Regions from separate parts of the Blautia faecis genome, predicted to be linked through region 2. Evidence: riboswitches for the same ligand, from Rfam matches in the RefSeq annotation. Region 2 holds a riboswitch; each other region holds the start of a gene.

Region 1 (3,285 bases), on a different contig from region 2:
TATCGAATGTCCTACTATGAAGACACCGCCAGAGGAACTGGATCTGGAAGCCTATTATGAAAAAGTACATACAGATGCCACAGATGCTTCTCTGGGGGAAAATAATGAAATTATTCCGGCAGTTACCGGAATTTCATTTGATGTGAAGTCAGCTGCAAAGAAGCTGGAAAAAGCAAAAGAAGGGGCAAAGATTACCATCCCCCTTGAAATAACCCTACCCGAAGTTTCTACAGAAGAGATAGAAGCCCTTCCTTATCTGAATCTTCTTGGTACTTATACTACATATGGCGGCGGTACCGAAAACCGTGTTGCCAATTTGAAGCTTGCCGTGGAAGCCTGTGATGGAGTGGAACTTCAGCCAGGACAGATTTTTTCCTACAACGATACTTTAGGTCCACGTACTGAGGAACGAGGGTACAGGGAAGCAACTGTAATTGTAGGAGGCGAACATGCCCAGGATATCGGAGGCGGAATCTGCCAGATTTCCACTACGTTGTTTATGGCATGCCTGCAGTCTGATCTGACCATTGTTGAGCGTCATAATCACGCTGCCCGAATTGATTATGTTGAGGATGGTCTGGACGCAGCAGTGGTGTGGGGAGGTCAGGATTTCCGTTTTCAGAATAATACTGCTTATCCAATTAAAATTGAAGCCTCTTACGATGAAAAAGAGGAAGCCGTAACGGTATCCATTTACGGAACCCAAACTGACAATAATACGGTAGAGATTACTACAGAGCATTCCGATCCAAACACCTGTAAAACCTACCGCAGTGTCTACGATGAGAATGGAACACTTCTCCGCACAGATGAAGTCGGGTACAGTAAATACAAGCAATAACCCTATAAATCTATTGATTTCGACATAACGGTCTGCTATAATGAGGTGAATTGAATAAATCCGTTTTCAGTGCCAGACATATCTGTCTGCTACAGCGTGCAGATTGTGGGAATATTTTTTCAACACGCTCTAAGAGGGAATCAGGTGAAAGTCCTGAACGATCCGGTCACTGTAACCAGGGAGTAGAATCCAGTGAAACCATTGGTATATTGCTGAGAAGGATGGATTCTGTGTTGATCTGTAAGTCAGGAAACCTGCTGAATTCGTTTAATGAAAGCTTCCGAAGAAAGTACTTCATTCTCATTAATATATTTGATAATACAATATATTGAATTTTTAGTGCCTGTTTTCTCAGAGGAAGCAGGCATTTTTTTGAAATAATCCTGTCAGGATTGCCCATTGTACAAACAGGCTCCAGAAGCAATTGGGATTTATTCAAACTATAAAATAATAGGAAGAATCGAGGAAAAAGAAATGAAAAGAAATTCAAAACGCTTTCTTGCACTGTTCCTTTCCGTCGCGATGACGGTCACTCCTGCTGTACTTACACAGGCAGAAAATGAGGATGCAAACGTACAGGTTTCTGTTACACCAACTCCAGAAACAGAGGCGGAGAAGACTGCTGTTGCTGCTGAGACTCCTGTGCAGGAGAACGCAACAGCTGAGGAAGAAAACACTGACACTACAGTAACTCCGGCAGCAGTGGATGCCTCTGCTGTGAAAGAGACACCTGCTGCTACAGAAACACCTGCCTCTGAGACCACTCCTGAGGTTACTGCATCACCTGCTGAAGAAAGCAAAAATGAGGAAGCAGAAGCTCCACAGCCTACAGCTGCACCAGAAACAACAGAAGAGGGCAAAACCGAAGAGACAGATAAACCAGAAACAAAGCCAGAGGATCTGAACCCAGATGGTTCCAACATGACCATTGACAAGGAAGATAACAGTGCATATAAAATGCTTAAAATCAAAAGCTCTTCTGCTGAATTAAATGGTGATAAAATTAAGATAACCCTCAATACTGACGGAAAGAACTATGAGAAGCTTTATCTTGGTTCTAAAGAAGATCCTGACGAAGCAAAAAATGCAGCAGCAATCGTTGGTACAGAAAATGAAGATGGTTATACTTTCATTTTTGAGGTTCCTGCCAGTGAACAGGTCCAGACTTTCAGCATCGTACCATTTTCTGTAAAAAATCAGAAATGGTACACAAATATGGCTTTGAAACTGAACGTTCCAGGAATGAAAGCCCCGGAACCAACAGCTACTCCAGAGCCAACTGCAGCCCCTGAGCCAACTGCAGCTCCAACCCAGGCACCAGCCCAGAATGAGATTACAGATGCCGGAATCAAGCTTGTAAAAGAAAACGGTGATGAATTTGCAATGTTCGTAATCACCGGTTCCACTGTAAAGGTTTCGGAGGATAAATATATTGTCACACTTTCTACCGCAAAACAGAATTATGACATGATCTATCTTGGCAGTGCCAGTGACTCTGATAAAGAAGCAAATTCCATCAAAGGAGTAGAGAACAGTGCAGGAGGCTATACCTACACCTTTGAAGTTACTGCAAGCAAGGAAGCTCAGACAATAGCAGTCGTTCCTCATTCCAAGAAGAGCCAGAACTGGTACGCAAAGGGTATATTGACGATTACCGTACCGGCAGTTCCAGGATATGGAGAGGCTGCTCCAACACCGGAACCAACTGTTTCCCCAGAGCCTACCGAAGCACCGGTTGAGACTCCTGCACCAACTGAAACTCCAGTGCCAAGCACAACTCCGGAAGCAACCACCACCCCAGAGCCAACAGCAACCCCTGCTCCAGGCAGCTGTGCAAGCGGAATTTATAATATTACAGTAAACTCCAGTTCATCTATGTTCCGTGTAATTGACTGTGTGCTCACTTCCAAAAACGGAAAAATGACAGCTGTTCTTACTTTAAGCGGAACTGGTTACGACTATCTATGTCTGGGAACAAAAGAAGAAGCTGCCGCAGCAGATTCCTCCACCTGGGTTCCATATGTGGCAGACGCAAATGGCAAATATACATATGAGATTCCTGTTGAAGCCCTGGACAATGGAATTGCAGTTGCTGCTTTTTCCCACAAAAACCAGATCTGGTATGACAGGATCCTGACTTTCCAGTCCAGCACTTTAAATAAGATAGGTGACGTACAGGATGATCCGCAGCCAGATACTGCTCCTGACACAACAATCACAGCAACTCCTGCACCCACTGCAAAACCAAATAAAAAACCGACAGCAACTCCTACACCAACAGCAACTCCAAAGCCAGACAAGAAACCGGAAGAGGAATCCAAATACGAATCTGACTTAAGCGGCGGAACAGCATCTGTAAACAGTTCTACTACATTAGCAGATGGAACCTACACTCCTGACAGTTTCTCCTGGTCTGGTGGTTCCGGAAAGGTCAGCATTACCTG
Region 2 (3,285 bases):
TTGGCAATGAGAAAACTATCAACTCCCTTGTGGACGATATTTTGAATCATTATGAAAATTATCGTGCGAATCTGCTCACAGGTAAGGCAATGATCGTAGCATACTCACGCCCTATTGCCATGAAGATATATGAGCGTATCTTGCAACTTCGTCCCGGATGGACGGATAAGGTTGCTGTTGTTATGACAGGTAGTAACAAAGATCCAGAAGAATGGAATAAAATCATCGGCAATAAACACCATAAGGATGAGCTGGCAAAGGAGTTTAAGGATAATGATAGTCCGCTGAAGATTGCCATTGTCGTGGATATGTGGCTTACAGGATTTGATGTGCCATCTCTTGCAACCATGTATGTGTACAAGCCGATGCAGGGGTATAATCTGATGCAGGCTATTGCCAGAGTAAACCGTGTATTTGGAGATAAGGAAGGCGGTCTGATTGTCGATTATGTTGGCATTGCTTCTGCATTGAAGCAGGCAATGAATGACTACACTACTCGCGATAGGAAGAATTACGGTGATACCGATGTTGCCAAGGTTGCATATCCGAAGTTCCTTGAGAAACTGTCTATCTGTCGGGATTTGTTCCACGGTTATGATTATTCCAAGTTTATGACAGGTACGGATTTGGAGCGTTCCAAGGCAATCAGCGGTGCGGTCAACTTTATTGTCGCTGTGAATAAAGAACAGGAACGAGAGGATTTCCTGAAAGAGGCATTGCTGCTCAGGCAAGCATTGTCGCTGTGTTCTTCTCTGGCAGAAAAAGAGCTGCGTGTGGAAGCGGCATTCTTTGAATCTGTTCGTGTGCTTGTTACAAGATTGATGAATCAGGGAGAGGGGAAGAAAATTTCTCTGCCAGAAATGAATGCTCGCATTAACGAGCTTCTGAAAGCCAGTGTTCAGAGCGAAGGCGTCATTAACCTTTTCTCAGATATAAATCAGGAATTTTCGCTCTTTGATCCAAAGTTCCTTGAGGAAATCTCTAAAATGAAGGAGAAAAACCTTGCTGTAGAGCTGTTAAAAAGGCTGATTGCGGAACAGGTGCAGATTTACCGTCATACAAATGTGGTAAAATCGCAGAAATTCAGTGAAATTATACAGCGTGCTATGAATGCGTATCTGAATGGAATGTTGACCAATGAACAGGTTATTGAAGAATTGCTGAATCTGGCAAAACAGATTGCGACAGCTCATAAAGAGGGAGACAAGCTTGGACTGACTGCTGATGAACTGGCATTTTATGATGCGCTGACAAAGCCGGAGGCCATTAAGGATTTCTATGAAAACGAAGAACTGATTGCCATTACAAAGGAACTGGCAGATACACTGCGTAAGAACAGAACAATAGATTGGCAGAAACGGGATTCTGCCAGAGCGAAAATGCGTATGATGATTAAGCGGTTGCTCAAAAAGCATCGCTATCCGCCGGAAGGAATGGATGATGCAGTGCAGACCGTGATGACACAGTGTGAGCTATGGACAGATAATAATGATATGGAGAATTACGCTGAGAATAGCAAGGTGTATACCTATTCTCCGAAAACGGAATTGGGTATGGTTGCTGAAGACACGGCACCGTATGGGAAATAGATATATAAGTAAGGAAGGGGATGCCTATATTATATTCAAAATCAAAAACATTGTTAAAGAAATATCTTTACTTTATTTAAGGGGTAAGTTATAATAATTCTGCTTAAAAGAATAAATGTGCCAAGTGCTGAAAAAATATATAAAATTTGTGCTATTTTCAGAAGAGGGAATCAGGTGAGAATCCTGAACGATCCGGTCACTGTATTCAGTTATGCCACATTCATATCCATTGCATTTTTATGTGAGAAGGGAATGGGGATTTAAGCTGTAAGCCAGGAAACCTGCTTGGTTCATAGAAAGAAACTTCCGTGTAAAGTGCTGTCTTTCGTATCATGTTTTTTTGTGATGCCCGCTTTTTCATGGAAGCGGACTTTTTTCTTTTAAAAACAAAAAAACAAAAGAAAAAATAAGGAGAAAAAGCATGAAAAACATGAAAACAGCAGCAGGAATGTTATGTCTGGCAGGAATTCTCAGCCTGGGAATGGGAACAACTGTATTTGCGGAGGATGGAGACAGCCATTATCCCGTAACGATCACAACCTACAATTACGAGCATGAGCCAGTTGAAATGACTTTTGAGAAAGCTCCGGAGAAAGTATTTGCCTATGCAAACTCTAACGTAGAAGAGCTTTTGGCACTTGGTCTCGGTGATAAGATCGTAGCAGCCTGCGGCCTGGACGGTGATGTGCGTGAGGATTTAAAGGATGAATTTGACAAGATCCAGTACATGGATACCAAGCCATCCAAAGAGGAAGTAGTTGCAATGGAGCCTGATTTTATTGCAGCATGGTATTCCTCCTTCAGTGATGACTGGCTTTCTGATGTAAGCTTCTGGCAGGAGAGAAATGTAAATACATATATGTCCCTGAACAGTGCTGCAAAGGGACCGGCTTCTGAGTTCCCACGTACAATTGAAGACGAATATGAGGATATCCTGAACCTTGGCAAGATCTTTGATTGTGAAGACAAGGCAGAAGAAATCGTTGATCAGATGAAGGGTGAGATTGATAAAGTAAAAGAGCATGTAGAAGGAACAGACCCGTTATCTGTAGCAGTTCTTGAGGATGAGGGAGATTCCTTCCGTGTATATGGAACAGAGACACTTGGCGGAAATATTCCGGAGACACTTGGTGCGGAGCTGAAGCTTGGTGCAGAGAACTCTGAAAACGTTGGTGCAGAGGATCTGATTGCAGCTGATCCGGACGTATTATTCATGATCAACTATGATGGATTTATGACAGCTGATGAGGCTATCGCTGATATTACAGATAACCCTGCATATGCAAGCCTTTCAGCAGTTAAGAACAACAAAGTATTCTCTGTAAACCTGAATGAAGTATACTGCAGCGGTGTCAGAACCTATGATGGAATTATGACATTTGCAAAAGCATTATATCCGGATCTGTACGAATAAAATGAAAAGAAAACCGGATTTTAAAAATGGAATTTTTCATGGAAAGCCGATCTATGTGCTGGCGGTGATATTACTGACTGTGCTTCTGGTGATATCCATTCTGACTGCAGTTACCATTGGTTCTGTAGATCTTTCTGTGAAAGATGTGTATAGTGTAATTTTGTATAAAGTATTTGGAATCGGGGATCCGGAGGTTTATGGTGTAGGAGCCATGTCTGATATTGTGTGGTTTATCCGCCTTCCCCGTATTCTTCTTGCAACAGCCGTTGGCATGGGTCTGGC
Region 3 (3,285 bases), on a different contig from region 2:
GCAAAAGAACTGGGCGCGGTGTACAATTGCATCAGTCAGAGCGGCTGGGGCGTTTTCTGTTCCTGGGAAGGCAATGAGCAGCAGGCAATCCCGCTATATTATGAGCAGGTGTGCGGTCTTTTAAATGGAGAAAGAAACAAACAACTGGGTGCTATGGAAAAATGGGATTTCCAGAAGTTTCAGCCTGATGTGATCGTAGTGAATCTGGGGACAAACGACAGCAGCGGCACGAAGAATATGGACAGAGTTGGAAAGGCTGTGGAAGACTTTTTGAGAAAACTGCGCGTATGTAATCCGGAAAGCTATATTCTGTGGTGTTATGGAATGCTTGGAGCTGAGATTTTGCCTACGCTTGAGAAAGCGGTGGGGAATTATAAAAGAAAAACAGGGGATGAGCGCGTGGAATTTGTGAAGCTTCCGGATACACAGGAAGGAGAATTTGGATCAAGGCAGCACCCTGGGCACAGATCTCATGAAAAAACAGCGAAAATCCTGATGGAGAAGATTCTGGAGAAGCTGACGCTGCTGTTCACGCCGTGACAGCACCATCAGGTTGATAAAAAAATAACAAAAAATCCTTTCAAATGGTTGACAAAGACAGTGACCGGTGGTAATATGATGTCAGTATAATTCCATAGTGAACATATTAAGTGCTGACAGCTATAAGCTGGCAGAAAGAGGGAATCAGGTGAGAAACCTGAGCGATCCGGTCACTGTAACAGAGGAGCGAATCTCATAGTCCATTGTGCTTGCGCATGAGAAGGAGAGAGGATGTGATGATCCTGGAGCCAGGAAACCTGCTTGGTATGGCGAGGTTAAACTTCCGATGAAAGTGTAACAACCAGTTTTGGGGAATCCGCAGCCCTGAGATGTTGTCCGCTTTTGTGAGTGGACATTTTTTATGGAATGATCGCCTGTTCAGAAGAATTATACAGATTAAATGGCAGGCGATACTACTTCGGATGAAACCGTTCCCTCCGCGTATATATGAACGGATCATATTCTACCCCGGAGTAGCATCGCTCCCTCTTAAATAATGATGATTCAGAAGCCGCATATGCGGTATTTTTTTTACACTTTTCCTGAGCCTGTTTGTAGAATTATTCCCGTAATCTCCTGCAGGGTGTGACGCACATCTTACAGAAAGCCTTTTTTAAACACGCTCTGGCCGTATTCTATTCCTGTAAGCGGGATTCTTTTTTTGCATTTGATTTTGGGGCATTACGAAATAGAATATAAAGAATATTTTGTTTTGAGCTGTATGAGATAAGGAGAGAAATATGGAGAAAAAATATTGGGAAGACAAAGAATACGCTTATTTCAGTCATAAGAAATGTGAGTATTTTCCATGCCATAAAGGAGCTGATCCAGAGGACTTTAACTGTCTGTTCTGCTATTGCCCGCTTTATGCCCTTGGAGACAAATGCGGCGGAAATTTCAAATATAATGAGAAGGGATTTAAAGATTGTACGAATTGTCAGCTCCCTCATAAGAAGAAAAACTACGGTTATGTGACAGGAAAATATCAGGAACTTGCTGCGATGATGCAGAAAGTAAGAGAAGCAGATCATAAAAATGAAAATGAGTAATCAAAGAAATAAGTATAAAAAACTCTCCGGAATATATACGAAGTTAAGCTTACGTATTTACATTTCTCGGAGAGTTTTTGCGTAATGCAAAATTCCATTGGAATTCTGCAAGCTGGATCCTTTTTATCGTATGCTTAACAGCATCTTTAATTTCGGAATCTGGTTGTTGAGAATCAGACCCTCTGGAAACATAGCATTATGAACGAAATCAGCGGCATAAGTGAAGTCTCCAATATGCTCTGTTCCATGACTGTCACTGGAAAGCACGATTGGAACCAGATACTTCCGGCAGCAGGACAGGATCTGCGCGCAGTTGGCATGGGTATCGCCCCGATATCCGTAAGGCGCCAGGGAAGCTTCGTTGATTTCAAGGATAACACCGTTTTCACTGGCAGATTTTACAACTGCGTCGTAATCTATGTCATACTGGGGATTATCAATGTGTCCTAGGATCTTTATAACCGGATTCTTCATTACGTTCAGAAAAGCAGCAGTATTTTCTTCCCTGGTCTTTGGCCGGAAATTCTGATAATGCATGCTGGCGATTGCGTAGTCCAGCTTATCAAGAAGCTCCTGTGGCAGATCTGTTTTTCCATCGGTATCCAGAATGTTCAGTTCAATTCCATATAATAATTCCACATCGAAACGCTTCCTGGGCGAATAGATCAGGCTTCGGAAATAAGAAGAAGTTCCGGCAGCCAGAGTGGCTGGTCCGTGGTCTGTGATTCCAAGAAGCTTCAGCCCTTTTTGGGAAGCTGCCTTTGCCATGTCACTGATGGTGCAGGTCGTGCCGTGTCCGCTGGCAATAGAATGTGTGTGTATATCAGAAAGATACATAAAATCATCTCCTAATCAAGATTACGTGAATATATGCAGCTGGTAATTTCACTATAAAAGTGTTTTAAAAAGCCATTTACAGTTAACTTTAGTATGCCAGAGGGCAAAAAACATGTCAATCATAAATAAGAAAAAACAGAGAAAACAAATAAAAACAACATTACAGTACAAGAAAAACCACACATCGCATGCAGAGAAGTGTTGCTTTTTGTTGACACTTGGAAATCAGAAAGGTATAATCAAATCAGAAAATAAAAACTCTTTATTCAGGAGGAGAAAATGGGATACACAGATAATATGTCTCCGGAAATGAAACAGAGAATTGTACAGGAGCTTGTGCCAGGCAAGCAGATTTCCCTGGCACATATCATTGCCAATCCGGATAAGATTCTTTACACCAAGCTGGGTCTTGATCCATCTCTGGATTACTCAAGAGCGGCCATTGGGATCATGACTGTAAGTCCGGCAGAAACTGCTATCATTATGGCAGATATTGCGATGAAATCATCTGGCGTTGAACTGGGGTTTGTTGATCGTTTCAGCGGAAGCCTGATCATCACAGGTACTGTGTCGGAAGTAGAAGCTTCTACTAGCGCAATTCTGGACTATGTGGGAAATAAACTGGGCTTTACTTTATGCCCCATTACAAGGACTTGACAGAATATGAGGAAACTTGTTCTGATCGGTCGCAGCGAGGCTGGAAAAACTACTTTGACCCAGGCCCTGCGTGGTGAAAAAATACATTATCATAAAACACAATATGTAAATAATTTTGATGTGATCGTAGATACGCCAGGAGAGTATGCCCAGACGAAAGGTCTGGGACACGCCCTGGCGTTGTATACATATGAATCAGATG

The links. Region 2 has a riboswitch for cobalamin ahead of PGQ38_RS09280 (ABC transporter substrate-binding protein). Riboswitches for the same ligand answer to the same signal wherever they lie in the genome.
Region 1: another riboswitch for cobalamin. It lies ahead of PGQ38_RS14565 (hypothetical protein); the one in region 2 lies ahead of PGQ38_RS09280 (ABC transporter substrate-binding protein).
Region 3: another riboswitch for cobalamin. It lies ahead of PGQ38_RS03545 (cysteine-rich small domain-containing protein); the one in region 2 lies ahead of PGQ38_RS09280 (ABC transporter substrate-binding protein).

Annotation. Positions count from the first base shown of each region.
Region 1 covers NZ_JAQDKY010000034.1:22,936-26,220, forward strand. The annotation lists gene PGQ38_RS14560 (VanW family protein) at 1-841, shown strand, start outside; cobalamin riboswitch at 925-1,116, shown strand; gene PGQ38_RS14565 (hypothetical protein) at 1,316-3,285, shown strand, end outside.
Region 2 covers NZ_JAQDKY010000016.1:2,189-5,473, forward strand. The annotation lists gene PGQ38_RS09275 (type I restriction endonuclease subunit R) at 1-1,589, shown strand, start outside; cobalamin riboswitch at 1,695-1,892, shown strand; gene PGQ38_RS09280 (ABC transporter substrate-binding protein) at 2,011-3,003, shown strand; gene PGQ38_RS09285 (FecCD family ABC transporter permease) at 3,005-3,285, shown strand, end outside.
Region 3 covers NZ_JAQDKY010000004.1:71,412-74,696, forward strand. The annotation lists gene PGQ38_RS03540 (GDSL-type esterase/lipase family protein) at 1-540, shown strand, start outside; cobalamin riboswitch at 632-819, shown strand; gene PGQ38_RS03545 (cysteine-rich small domain-containing protein) at 1,281-1,589, shown strand; gene PGQ38_RS03550 (phosphatase) at 1,713-2,426, opposite strand; gene PGQ38_RS03555 (BMC domain-containing protein) at 2,706-3,083, shown strand; gene PGQ38_RS03560 (EutP/PduV family microcompartment system protein) at 3,090-3,285, shown strand, end outside.